Regions from separate parts of the Lysobacter sp. M15 genome, predicted to be linked through region 1. Evidence: riboswitches for the same ligand, from Rfam matches in the RefSeq annotation. Region 1 holds a riboswitch; the other holds the start of a gene.
What was found. A riboswitch is a leader RNA that binds a small molecule or an ion and turns the genes downstream of it on or off. The one in region 1 is predicted to bind S-adenosylhomocysteine.
Positions count from the first base shown of each region.

Region 2: linked by a shared signal. The riboswitch ahead of ahcY (adenosylhomocysteinase) and the one ahead of MC380_RS14655 (MOSC domain-containing protein) in region 1 are both predicted to bind S-adenosylhomocysteine.

Region 1 is NZ_JAKPBV010000014.1:102,327-107,684, reverse strand. Features, by position in the region: gene MC380_RS14670 (low molecular weight protein tyrosine phosphatase family protein) at 1-180, shown strand, start outside; gene MC380_RS14665 (YciI family protein) at 406-744, shown strand; gene MC380_RS14660 (NIPSNAP family protein) at 1,019-1,576, shown strand; gene MC380_RS14655 (MOSC domain-containing protein) at 1,507-2,238, opposite strand; S-adenosyl-L-homocysteine riboswitch at 2,250-2,327, opposite strand; gene MC380_RS14650 (16S rRNA (uracil(1498)-N(3))-methyltransferase) at 2,639-3,376, opposite strand; gene bioA (adenosylmethionine--8-amino-7-oxononanoate transaminase) at 3,534-4,928, opposite strand; gene nudE (ADP compounds hydrolase NudE) at 4,997-5,358, shown strand, end outside.
Region 2 is NZ_JAKPBV010000001.1:4,619-9,976, forward strand. Features, by position in the region: gene MC380_RS00025 (GGDEF domain-containing protein) at 1-884, shown strand, start outside; gene ahcY (adenosylhomocysteinase) at 886-2,331, opposite strand; S-adenosyl-L-homocysteine riboswitch at 2,374-2,459, opposite strand; gene metK (methionine adenosyltransferase) at 2,528-3,760, opposite strand; gene MC380_RS00040 (GNAT family N-acyltransferase) at 4,146-5,358, shown strand, end outside.

The sequences.
Region 1 (5,358 bases):
CAGTGGGCGGACATCGTCTTCGTGATGGAACGCATGCATCGCAACAAGCTCTCGGCCCGGTTCAAGCCGTACCTCGGCGACACGCACGTGGTCTGCCTGGAGATTCCGGACGATTACGCCTACATGGATCCGGACCTGATCGAGCTGCTCAAGGCCAGGGTGCCGCGTCACCTGGCGTGACGCGTTTGCGCGGGTTCGGGTGCGCCGGCGCCGGGACCTGGATGCGCTACGGGAACTCAACTCCCTTGTAGGAGCGCCGCTCCGGCGCGACCGGGATATGTCCGGAGCACCGGTCGCGCCGGAGCGACGCTCGTGCACGGGCCGGTCGGGTTCCGGTTGTCACTTTTCGCGCCCCTCATTCGTCATGACAGGAAGGGCGCCTGGCCCGGTGGACTGGAGAGACCGTTGCACTACCTGCTCATCATTGCCCACGACGACACGTTCGCACCCACCGAGCGCCTGGTCACGGAGATCCGGGACTGGGTGACGGCCATGGAGGCCCGGGGCGTGCGCGTGCACGGCAATCCGCTGCGGCCGGCGTCCGAGGCCGTCACCGTGCGGGTGCGCGAGGGCGAAGCACGCCGGAAGCATGGACCGTTCTCCCGCTCGCGCGAGCAGATGTGCGCATACGAGCTGATCCAGTGCGCCGGCCTGGGGGTCGCCGCAGAGGTTGCCGCCAGCCATCCGATGGCCGCGGCCGCCACCATCGAGGTCCGGCCGGTGTGGGGCCAGCTGGCAGGCTGAGCCCGGTGCCGTGGCATGCGGGTACTTCGAACGCACACGGCCCAGTGTTCGCAACGGTTGCGGCGCCCGCTGGGGTTGCCTCGCGGATGGACGTATGGCTTGCCCCGGAACTGCGCCCATGTCTCGTGCAACGCGGCTTCCCGGGACTTCTGGCCGGTGCGCCGGACGCGGAATCGGGCTGTAATCCGCCGAGCCGAGGCGGACGTATCAGGTGGCTCGATGCAGCGCACCCGTCCACCCGGGAATCGCACCACCACTTGTGAGCAGACGCATCATGCGCAACGTTGTGATCTTGTTGTTCCTGAGCCTCATCGCCCTGACCACCAGTGCCGGCGCCAGCGAACCGGATCGCTTCGTCTGCCACAGCAACGGCAGCAGCCTGCAGCAGCTGCGCATCTACGAAATCAATCGCGCCAACCAGGATGCGTTCCACCAGCGTTTCCAGGATCACGCCCTGCGCATCATGCGCCGGCATGGCTTCAGCGTGATCGACATGTGGGAGAGCGATACCGGCGAGAAGCTGCAGTTCGTCTACGTGCTGTCCTGGCCGGACCGGGCCACGATGGACGCGCGCTGGAAAGCGTTCCTGGCCGACAAGGAGTGGATCGAAATCAAGCGGCGCACCGCCGCGGCAAGCGGCGAGCTGGTCCGCGAAGCCAATGGCCAGCCCCTGGTACGCGTGTCCTACAGCCCGGCTTGCAAAGGCAGACTGAGCATTCGCGGCGCGCGCCTGGCTCACTCGCGCGCTTTGCGTGCAGACGATTACGTGGCGGATTCGACCACCACCGCATCGCCGACCGAGACGCGGCCCGGCGCCACGGTGGACCCGTAGACGCCGAGGCATCCCTGGCGCTCGCGCGCCACGGTGCGCAGGATCTCGGGAGTGCGCACGGTCGTGGCCGGGTCGATGGTGATCACCACGCAGCGGCCATCGCGCTGGTCGATGCGCATGCGCAGGCCGCCGATCTGCAGCACGCGGCCCACCCAGTCGTCTTCCTGGAACGGCGCTTCGTCGGTGGCTTCCACCAGCAGGTTTGGCCGGAAACGCGAGACGTCGAGCCGGTCGCCGACCATCTCGCCCAGCGCGGACAGGGTCTGGGTCGTGACCAGGGACAGCGGGAAGGTGTCGAAGATGCCGCGGTCCTGCTTGATCGCACGGATGCCGGCGGGGTCGAGTTCGGCCGCCAGCGCCTGATCCGTCACCTCGAGCACGGCGCCCGACGGCGTTCGCACGACGGTCGGCGACTTGTCCGGCCGCTCCGGCTCGACGAACGAAGGACGATAGTGGTTGAGGTCGGCGCGCTGGCGCAGCGTGAACCAGGGAAATCCGCTGCGCGGCGCATCGCCGCGGACGAAAGCCCAGCGGCGATCCCCGGCCAGCCCGTGCCACGACACGTCGACCTCGGCCAGCGCTTCGGCGGCCATCGATTTCACCGGGTAACGCCACAGGCCCACGACGCGGCCGGCCGGACTTTGATTGCGGAAATCGTTCATACGGCATCCTCTTGTCAGAGGCGCCCTTGCCATCCGGACCTGCGTCGAGCGTGACGGACCTTCGGTCCGCTGCAGCGCCCCTCGAGGCAGGGTCGGCTGCGGGTGCAGCGCGACGGAGATAACGCGCATAGCTCAACAACATCGGCCGGGGCTGTCAATCCGGATGCGGCGCACAGTGCCTGCAACGCGACGGCATCAGGGCGCGCGCAGCCTCAAAGCCTGGTTCGACTCCGGGATGCGCGGCTTTCCACGCCGTCATCCCCGCGAAGGCGGGAGGCGGTTTTCAGCAGCCGCAGGCCGGTCATCCATGGACTTCAACCCATTGGGACCAACGTCCATGGGTTCCCGCCTTCGCGGGAACGACGAGCAAAAAGCAGGACACTTGCTCTTGAGAAAGGGTCTAGGCGAAATCGCCGTAGCGCGCCTGCAGCGCGGCGATGGCGGCCAGGCCCGCGGTTTCGGTGCGCAGCACGCGCGGGCCCAGGCGCAGGCCGGTGAAGCCGGCGCCGCGCAGCAGGGCGAGGTCGCCGGGCGACCAGCCGCCTTCGGGGCCGATGGCGATCACGACCGTGCATTCCGCACCCAGATCCAGCGACGCCGAGGTGGCATCGGCATCCGGATCCAGGGCCAGCCGGCGCGACTCCGGCGAGAGTTGCGCCAGAGCGCGCGACAGCGGCTGTGGCGCGTCGATCTGCGGAATGCGCGCGCGCCCGCTCTGCTCGCAGGCCGAGATCGCCACGCTGCGCCAGTGCGCCACCCGTTTGTCGGCGCGCTCGCCGTCCAGCTTCACCTCGCCGCGCTCGCTGAGCACCGGCGCGATCCCGGCCACGCCGAGCTCGGTGGCCTTCTGCACGATCCAGTCCATCTTCTCGCCGCGCGCCAGCGCCTGCAGCAGGACGATGCGCAGCGGGGATTCGTTGCCGATCGCGCGCGTGGCGACGATTTCCACGGTGGCGTCGCGCTTGCCCGCGGCCACGATCCGCGCGTCATGGTCGCAACCGTCGCCGTTGAACAGCACGCAGGCATCGCCCACGCCCAGGCGCAGCACGCGCAGCAGATGACCGGCCGCGGAGTCGGGCAGGGTGGCGGCGGCGCCGACGGACAGCGGCGCGTCCACGAAGACGCGGGTCAGACGCATGGTGCCCGCTCTGCGGATGCTGTGGGAGCGGCTGTCGTGGGAGCGGCTTTAGCCGCGATTGCTTTTGCTGCCAGGTCACCCGCATCAAGAGCATTCGCGGCCAAGGCCGCTCCCACGGAGGCGGCTGCAACGAAACGCGTTTGCACGAGAATCGGGTTCATGCCGTGGCCTCGTCGATCGCCGCGCGGGTGACTTCGGTGAGCAGCTGCAGCTGGGTCTCATCGATGCAGTAGGGCGGCATCCAGTACAGCACATCGCCGAGCGGCCGCAGCACCACGCCACGCGCCAGCGCGGCGCGGTACGCGCGCAGGCCGACGCGCAGCGACGGGGCGAACGGCGTGCGCCTGTCACCGTCCCGAGCCAGCTCGAAGGCCACGATCATGCCGGTCTGGCGCACGTCGGCCACGTGCGGGTGACTGGCCAACCGCGCGGCCAGCTCGCGCATGCGCGTCGCGGTGACGCGGTTGTGCGCCAGCACGTCGTCTTCCTCGAAGATCCGCAACGAGGCCAGCGCCGCCGCGCAGGCCAGCGGATTGCCGGTGTAGCTGTGCGAATGCAGGAAGGCGCGCTCGCGCGAATCGTCCAGGAAACCGTCGTAGATCGCCTGCGTGGCGAGCACCGCCGACAGCGGCAGGAAGCCGCCCGTGAGACCCTTCGACAGGCACAGCAGATCCGGCTGGATGCCTGCCTGCTCGCAGGCGAACATGGTGCCGGTGCGGCCGAAGCCAGTAGCGATCTCGTCGGCGATCAGCAGCACGCCGTGCACGTCGCACAGTTCGCGCACGCGCTTGAGGTATACCGGGTCGTACATGCGCATGCTGCCGGCGCACTGCACCAGCGGCTCGAGCACCAGCGCGCAGACTTCGCCCGGATGTTCGTCGAGCACATGCGCCAGCACGTCGGCGGCGTCCTGCGCATGGCCTGCAGCGCTCTGGCCTTCGCGCGCCAGGTAGGCATCGGGGGAAGGGACGAACATCGCCTGCATCAGCAGCGGTGCGTACACGCGCCGGTACAGGGGGATGTCGCCGACCGCCAGTGCGCCGATGGTTTCGCCGTGGTAGCCGTTCTCCAGCGCGATGAACCGGGTGCGCCGGTGTTCGCCCTGGTTGTGGAACCAGTGGAAGGCCATCTTCAGCGCAACTTCGATGCCGGCCGAGCCGTTGTCGGCGTAGAACACCTTGGCCAGCGGCGCGCGCCCGGCCTGCGTCGGCGCGATCCGGAGCAGGGCTTCGGCCAGTTCGATCGCCGGCTCGTGGCTGAAGCCGGCCAGCATCACCTGCTCCAGGCGCATCGCCTGCGCCGCGATGGCGGCCGCGATGCGCGGTTCGGCGTGGCCGAACAGGTTGGTCCACCAGCTCGACACCGCATCCAGATAGCGATTGCCATCGTGATCGAAGAGCCAGGCGCCTTCGCCGCGCGCGATCGGCACCAGCGGCAATATGTCGGGGTGTTCGCGCATCTGCGTGCACGGATGCCACAGCACCGACAGGTCGCGCGCCTGCCAGCCGGCGGCGTCGTTTAGAATCGTGTTCGAGTGAGCATCGTCCTGCATCCCCCGATTATCCCCTGCCGCATGGCGCGCCGCACCGGCCCCGGGCGCCGCCCGTGAGCTCTCGCCGCCTGCCCACCATCCACGGCGTCACCCGGCGCAGCGAAGGCGAGCGCGTGGTGGAGGAGCTGGACCTCGAATTCGGCAACGGCGAGCGCCGCCGCTACCACCGCGTGCATTCGGGCGGCCATGGCGCGGTCGCGGTGGTGCCGATGCTCGACTCGGACACCGTGCTGCTGGTGCGCGAATACGCCGCCGGCGTGCACCGCTACGAGCTGGGCCTGGTCAAGGGCCGCATCGACGCCGGCGAAACGCCCGAACAGGCCGCCGATCGCGAACTGAAGGAAGAAGCTGGCTACGGTGCCAGGCGGATCGAGGTGCTGCGCACGCTGTCACTCGCGCCGACCTATATGAGTCACCAGACCCATCTGGT
Region 2 (5,358 bases), on a different contig from region 1:
GGTCAGTCGTTCTGGCGACCACCATTGCCTGGGGCATCTTCAGCGTCTGGGCCTCCGCGAAGCTGCCCGAGCCTGCGCCGCTGGTGGCGCTGCTGTTCTCAGGCGCGTTCGGCATGGCGGTCGCGCATACGCTGTGCATGCGGCGCCTGCCCGCCGTGCTGGCCATCGCCAGCGTGATGCTGCCCAGCCTGGTGCTGTTATGGCGCGATGTCGCGCCCAGCGTGGCGGGCATGTGGGCGGTCTATACCGCGTACATGCTGCTGGTCATGCGTCGCAGCCACGGCGAGTACCGCACGCGCCTGGAACTGGAAGAGGACCTGCGCCAGCAGCGCGATCTGTTCGAGAAACAGAGCCGCATCGACGGCTTGACCGGCCTGGCGAACCGTCGCGAATTCGCCGACACGCTGGCGCGCGGAGTCGAACGCGCTGGCCAGCGGGCAGTGTCGCTGCTGATCATGGATATCGACCACTTCAAGCGGATCAACGACAGCCTCGGCCATCACGCCGGCGACGCCTGCCTGGTCGCGGTGGCGAACAGGCTGCGCCAGCATTTCGCCAGCGATGGCGACCTGTGCGTGCGTCTGGGCGGCGAGGAGTTCGGTGTGGTGATGGAAGCCGACGGAGCCGCCGCGTGCGTGCGGGGCGAACGCTTCCGCCATGACCTGGAGCGCGTGCCGCTGCCGCTGCCGGAAGGGGGGCAAGCCGCGGTGACGGTCAGCATCGGATGCGGGGCGTTCGACCCAGGACGCCATGCCGATGGCGACGCGCTGTATCGCGATGTCGATGCGGCCCTGTACCGGGCCAAGGTCGGCGGCCGGAACCGCGTCGAGGCGGTCCCGGCGGCCGCAGAGCCGTTGCAGGCAACGGCCCCTGCCGAGGCGTGACTCAGTAGCGGTAGTGATCCGGCTTGTACGGGCCTTCCACCGCTACGCCCAGGTAATCGGCCTGCTCACTGGTGAGCCTGGTGAGCTTCACTCCGATCTTTTCCAAGTGCAGCCGCGCGACTTCCTCGTCCAGCGCCTTGGGCAGCCGGTACACGGTCTTCTCGTACTTGTCCTTGTTCGCCCACAGGTCGATCTGGGCCAGCGTTTGATTCGAGAAGCTGTTGGACATGACGAAGCTGGGATGGCCGGTGGCACAGCCCAGGTTGACCAGGCGGCCTTCGGCCAGCAGGAAGATCGAGTTACCTGCACTCCCATCTGGAGCCGCGAAGGTGTACTTGTCGACCTGCGGCTTGATGTTGAGCCGCGTGGCGCCCGACGCGTTCAGCGCATCGACCTGGATTTCGTTGTCGAAGTGGCCGATGTTGCAGACGATCGCCTGGTCCTTCATCGCCTGCATGTGCTGCAAGGTCAGGACATCCTTGTTGCCGGTGGTGGTGACGTAGATGTCGGCGGTGCCCAGGGTGTCCTCGACGGTCTTGACCTCGAAGCCCTCCATCGCCGCCTGCAGCGCGCAGATCGGATCGATCTCGGTGACGATCACGCGCGCACCGTAGGCCCTGAGCGAATGCGCCGAACCCTTGCCGACGTCGCCATAGCCGCACACGACCGCGACCTTGCCGGCCAGCATCACGTCCATCGCCCGCTTCAGGCCATCCGCCAGCGACTCGCGGCAGCCGTAGAGGTTGTCGAACTTCGACTTGGTGACCGAATCGTTGACGTTGATTGCCGGCACCAGCAGCTTGCCCTGCTCGGCGATCTGGTACAGGCGATGCACGCCGGTGGTGGTTTCTTCCGACACGCCCTTCCAGTCCTTGACCACATTGGTCCAGAAGCCGGGGCGTTCCTTGGCGACGCGCTTGAGCAGGGCCTTGATCACGCCTTCCTCGTGCGAGGCGGCCGGCTCATCCACCCACTTCGAGCCTTGTTCCAGCTCGTAGCCCTTGTGGATCAGCAAGGTCACGTCGCCGCCGTCGTCGACGACCAGCTCCGGGCCCTTGCCACCGGGGAAGGTCACCGCGTCGAGCGTGCAGTCCCAGTATTCCTCCAGTGACTCGCCCTTCCATGCGAACACGGGCGTGCCGGAGGCGGCGATCGCGGCGGCGGCGTGGTCCTGGGTCGAGAAGATGTTGCAAGAGGCCCAGCGCACGTCGGCGCCGATGTCCTTCAACGTCTCGATCAGCACCGCGGTCTGGATGGTCATGTGCAGCGAGCCGGTCACGCGCACGCCCTTGAGCGGCTTGGCGGCGGCGTGCTTGCGGCGGATCGACATCAGGCCGGGCATCTCGTGCTCGGCGATGTCGATTTCCTTGCGGCCCCAGTCGGCCAGGGAGATGTCGGCAACCTTGTAGTCGCCGTCCTGGGAGAAGGTCTTCAGCTGTGCGTTCATCAGTGTTGCTCCGTTGTTGGAAGTCCGCGCATCGGGGACTTGCATTAACGGGCGCCGTTGGTGCGTCGACCTCGCCGAGCCTGGTTCCGGAACGCGATGGCCCCGGAGTTGCAGCGCCCCTCGACGGGCGTAGGTCGGGCCTGGGCCCGACGCTGTTTCATTACGCACGCATGGCGGGCCTGGGCCCGCCCTACGCTTACTTCAACTTCGCCGCCTTGCGCAGCTCGTCTGCCTTGTCGGTCTTCTCCCACGAGAACGCGGTGGCGGTGTGCTTCTTGCCGGAGCCGTCGGTGTAGCTGACTTCCTGCGGCTTGCGCCCGAAGTGGCCATAGCTGGCGGTGCGCTGGTAGATCGGGTGGATCAGGTCGAGCATCTTGACGATGCCGTACGGGCGCAGGTCGAAGTGCTTGCGGATCAGCTTCTCGATCTGGTCGTCCGGGATATGGCCGGTGCCGAAGGTGGTGACCGAGATCGAGGTCGGCTCGGCGACGCCGATGGCGTAGGACACCTGCACCTCGCACTTGTCGGCCAGGCCGGCGGCGACGATGTTCTTGGCCACGTAGCGCGCGGCGTAGGCAGCCGAGCGGTCGACCTTCGACGGATCCTTGCCCGAGAATGCGCCGCCACCGTGGCGGGCCATGCCGCCGTAGGTGTCGACGATGATCTTGCGCCCGGTCAGGCCGCAGTCGCCCACCGGGCCGCCGATTACGAAGATGCCGGTCGGGTTGATGTGCACCTTGTTCTTGGGCAGCGACTCGTACCACTTCTTCGGCAGCACCGGCTTGAGGATGTGCTCGCGCACCGCCTCGATCAGGTCCTTCTGCTTGATGTCCGCATCGTGCTGGGTCGACAGCACCACCGCGTCCAGGCCGACGATGGTATTGCCGGTGTCGTTGTAGCGCAGCGTCACCTGGCTCTTGGCATCCGGGCGCAGCCACTTGAGCTTGCCGTTCTTGCGCACCTTGGCCTGCTGTTCGACCAGGCGGTGGCTGTAATAGATCGGCGCCGGCATGTACTCGGGCGCCTCGTTGCAGGCATAGCCGAACATCAGGCCCTGGTCGCCTGCACCCTGTTCCTCGGGCTTCTTGGCCTTCTTGCTGGTGCCGTCCACGCCGGCGGCGATGTCCGGCGACTGCTTGCCGAGCATATTGATGATGGCGCAGGTATGGCCGTCGAAACCGACGCGCGAATTGTCGTAGCCGATGTCGTTGATGACCTTGCGGGTCAGCTCTTCGATGTCGACCCAGGCATTGGTGGTGACCTCGCCGGCGACGATCGCAGCGCCCGTCTTCACCATCGTCTCGCAGGCCACGCGCGCGCGCTTGTCCTGGGCCAGGATCGCGTCGAGCACGGCATCGGAGATCTGGTCGGCGATCTTGTCCGGATGGCCTTCCGACACCGATTCGGAGGTGAACAGGTAGCTGGACATCGGCTATATCCTTCAATCTGGATGAAAAGATGGCCGCGAATGATACAGGCCGAGGCAGGGCTCGCATAGTGCCGGCCCGCCCGTTTCCGGGCGGTTAAACCCTCGCGCGACCGGGCTGTGGGAGCGACCTCGGTCGCGAATGCGCTGTCTGGTAGGGAGCGCCCCGAATCAAGTCCTGGGCAGGTTCCTGGTTTCGAATGCCCCGGGCCGACTTCCGGTGAACTGCATTCGCGCCTGAAGCCGCTCCCACAAGCGCCGGGCCTGTCACGTAACTGCCCGAATTTCGCAACGGACCTGTCGCCGGGCCGGCGCAGGCTGCCGGCCAACCGGGGCCGACCCACAAGGCCTCTTAACGCTATTGGAGTACGCCGGACAGGCCCTAGCCATGCCGTTGCTCGAAGACCGTCTGCAACAGCGCTTCCCGCACTGGTTTCGCGGCCATCGCGGCAGGATGGCCGGGCCGTTGCTGCGCGGGGTCGCGCGCTGGTCGAGGTTCGACGCGATCGAAGCCTTCCTGCAGCGGACGGGGCATCTGCGCGACGCCGCCTTCCTCGATGCCGCCCTCGATTTTCTGCAGCTGCGCTATGAGGTGGACCCGACGGCCCTGGCGGCCATTCCGACCCGCGGACGCCTGCTGATCGTCGCCAACCATCCGTCCGGCGCGCTCGACGCCCTGGCCCTGCTGCATGCGGTCGGCCGCGTGCGGCGGGATGTGCGCATCGTCGCCAACGACGTCCTGTCGATGCTGGCGCCGATGGCCGGCCTGATGCTGCCGGTGCGGGTGTTCGGCGGGCGCGCCGATCCGGACAGCCTGCGCGCGGTCGAGCAGGCGCTGCACGACGGGCAATGCGTGATCGTGTTCCCTGCGGGCGAAGTCTCGCGGCTGGGGCCGGGCGGCGTGCGCGACCGTCGCTGGCGCAAGGGCTTCGCCCATTTCGCGCGCAGGACCGGCGCGCCGGTCCTGCCGGTGCGGATCGCAGCGCGCAATTCGGCCCTGTTCTACGGCACGTCGGCGATCTTCAAGCCTGCGGGCACCGCGCTGCTGGCACGGGAAATGTTCGCGCGCCGCAACCGGCCCCTGCGTCTGCATATCGGCAAGCCGATGAGGCTCGAGGATGGAGCCGACATCGCGACAGCGGTCCGCAGCGTCCGTCAGGCGCTGTATCGGCTGGGCCTAGGACAGCGGCAGACGACCTGGCCCGAACCGATCGCAGATGCGATCCAGGACCGGATCCTGCGGCGGGCCATCGCGGCGACCGAACTGCTGGGCGGGACCAGCGACGGCAAGCAGATCCGGCTGCTGGACCCCGAAGCCTGCGCGCCGGAGCTGGGCGAAGCCCTGCTGCAGGAATTGGGGCGACTGCGCGAATACGCGTTCCGCAAGGTCGGCGAGGGCACCGGACGCAGCCGCGACCTCGACGTCTACGACCGGCACTACCAGCACGTGCTGGTCTGGGACGCAGACGCAGGTTGCATCGCCGGCGCCTATCGCCTCGCGCGCGGTGCGCGGGTGCTGGCGCGTAGCGGCCTGGCGGGGCTGTACACCGCCTCTCTGTTCCGCTACGCCGATGACGCGATTCCACGCATCGCGCAGGGCA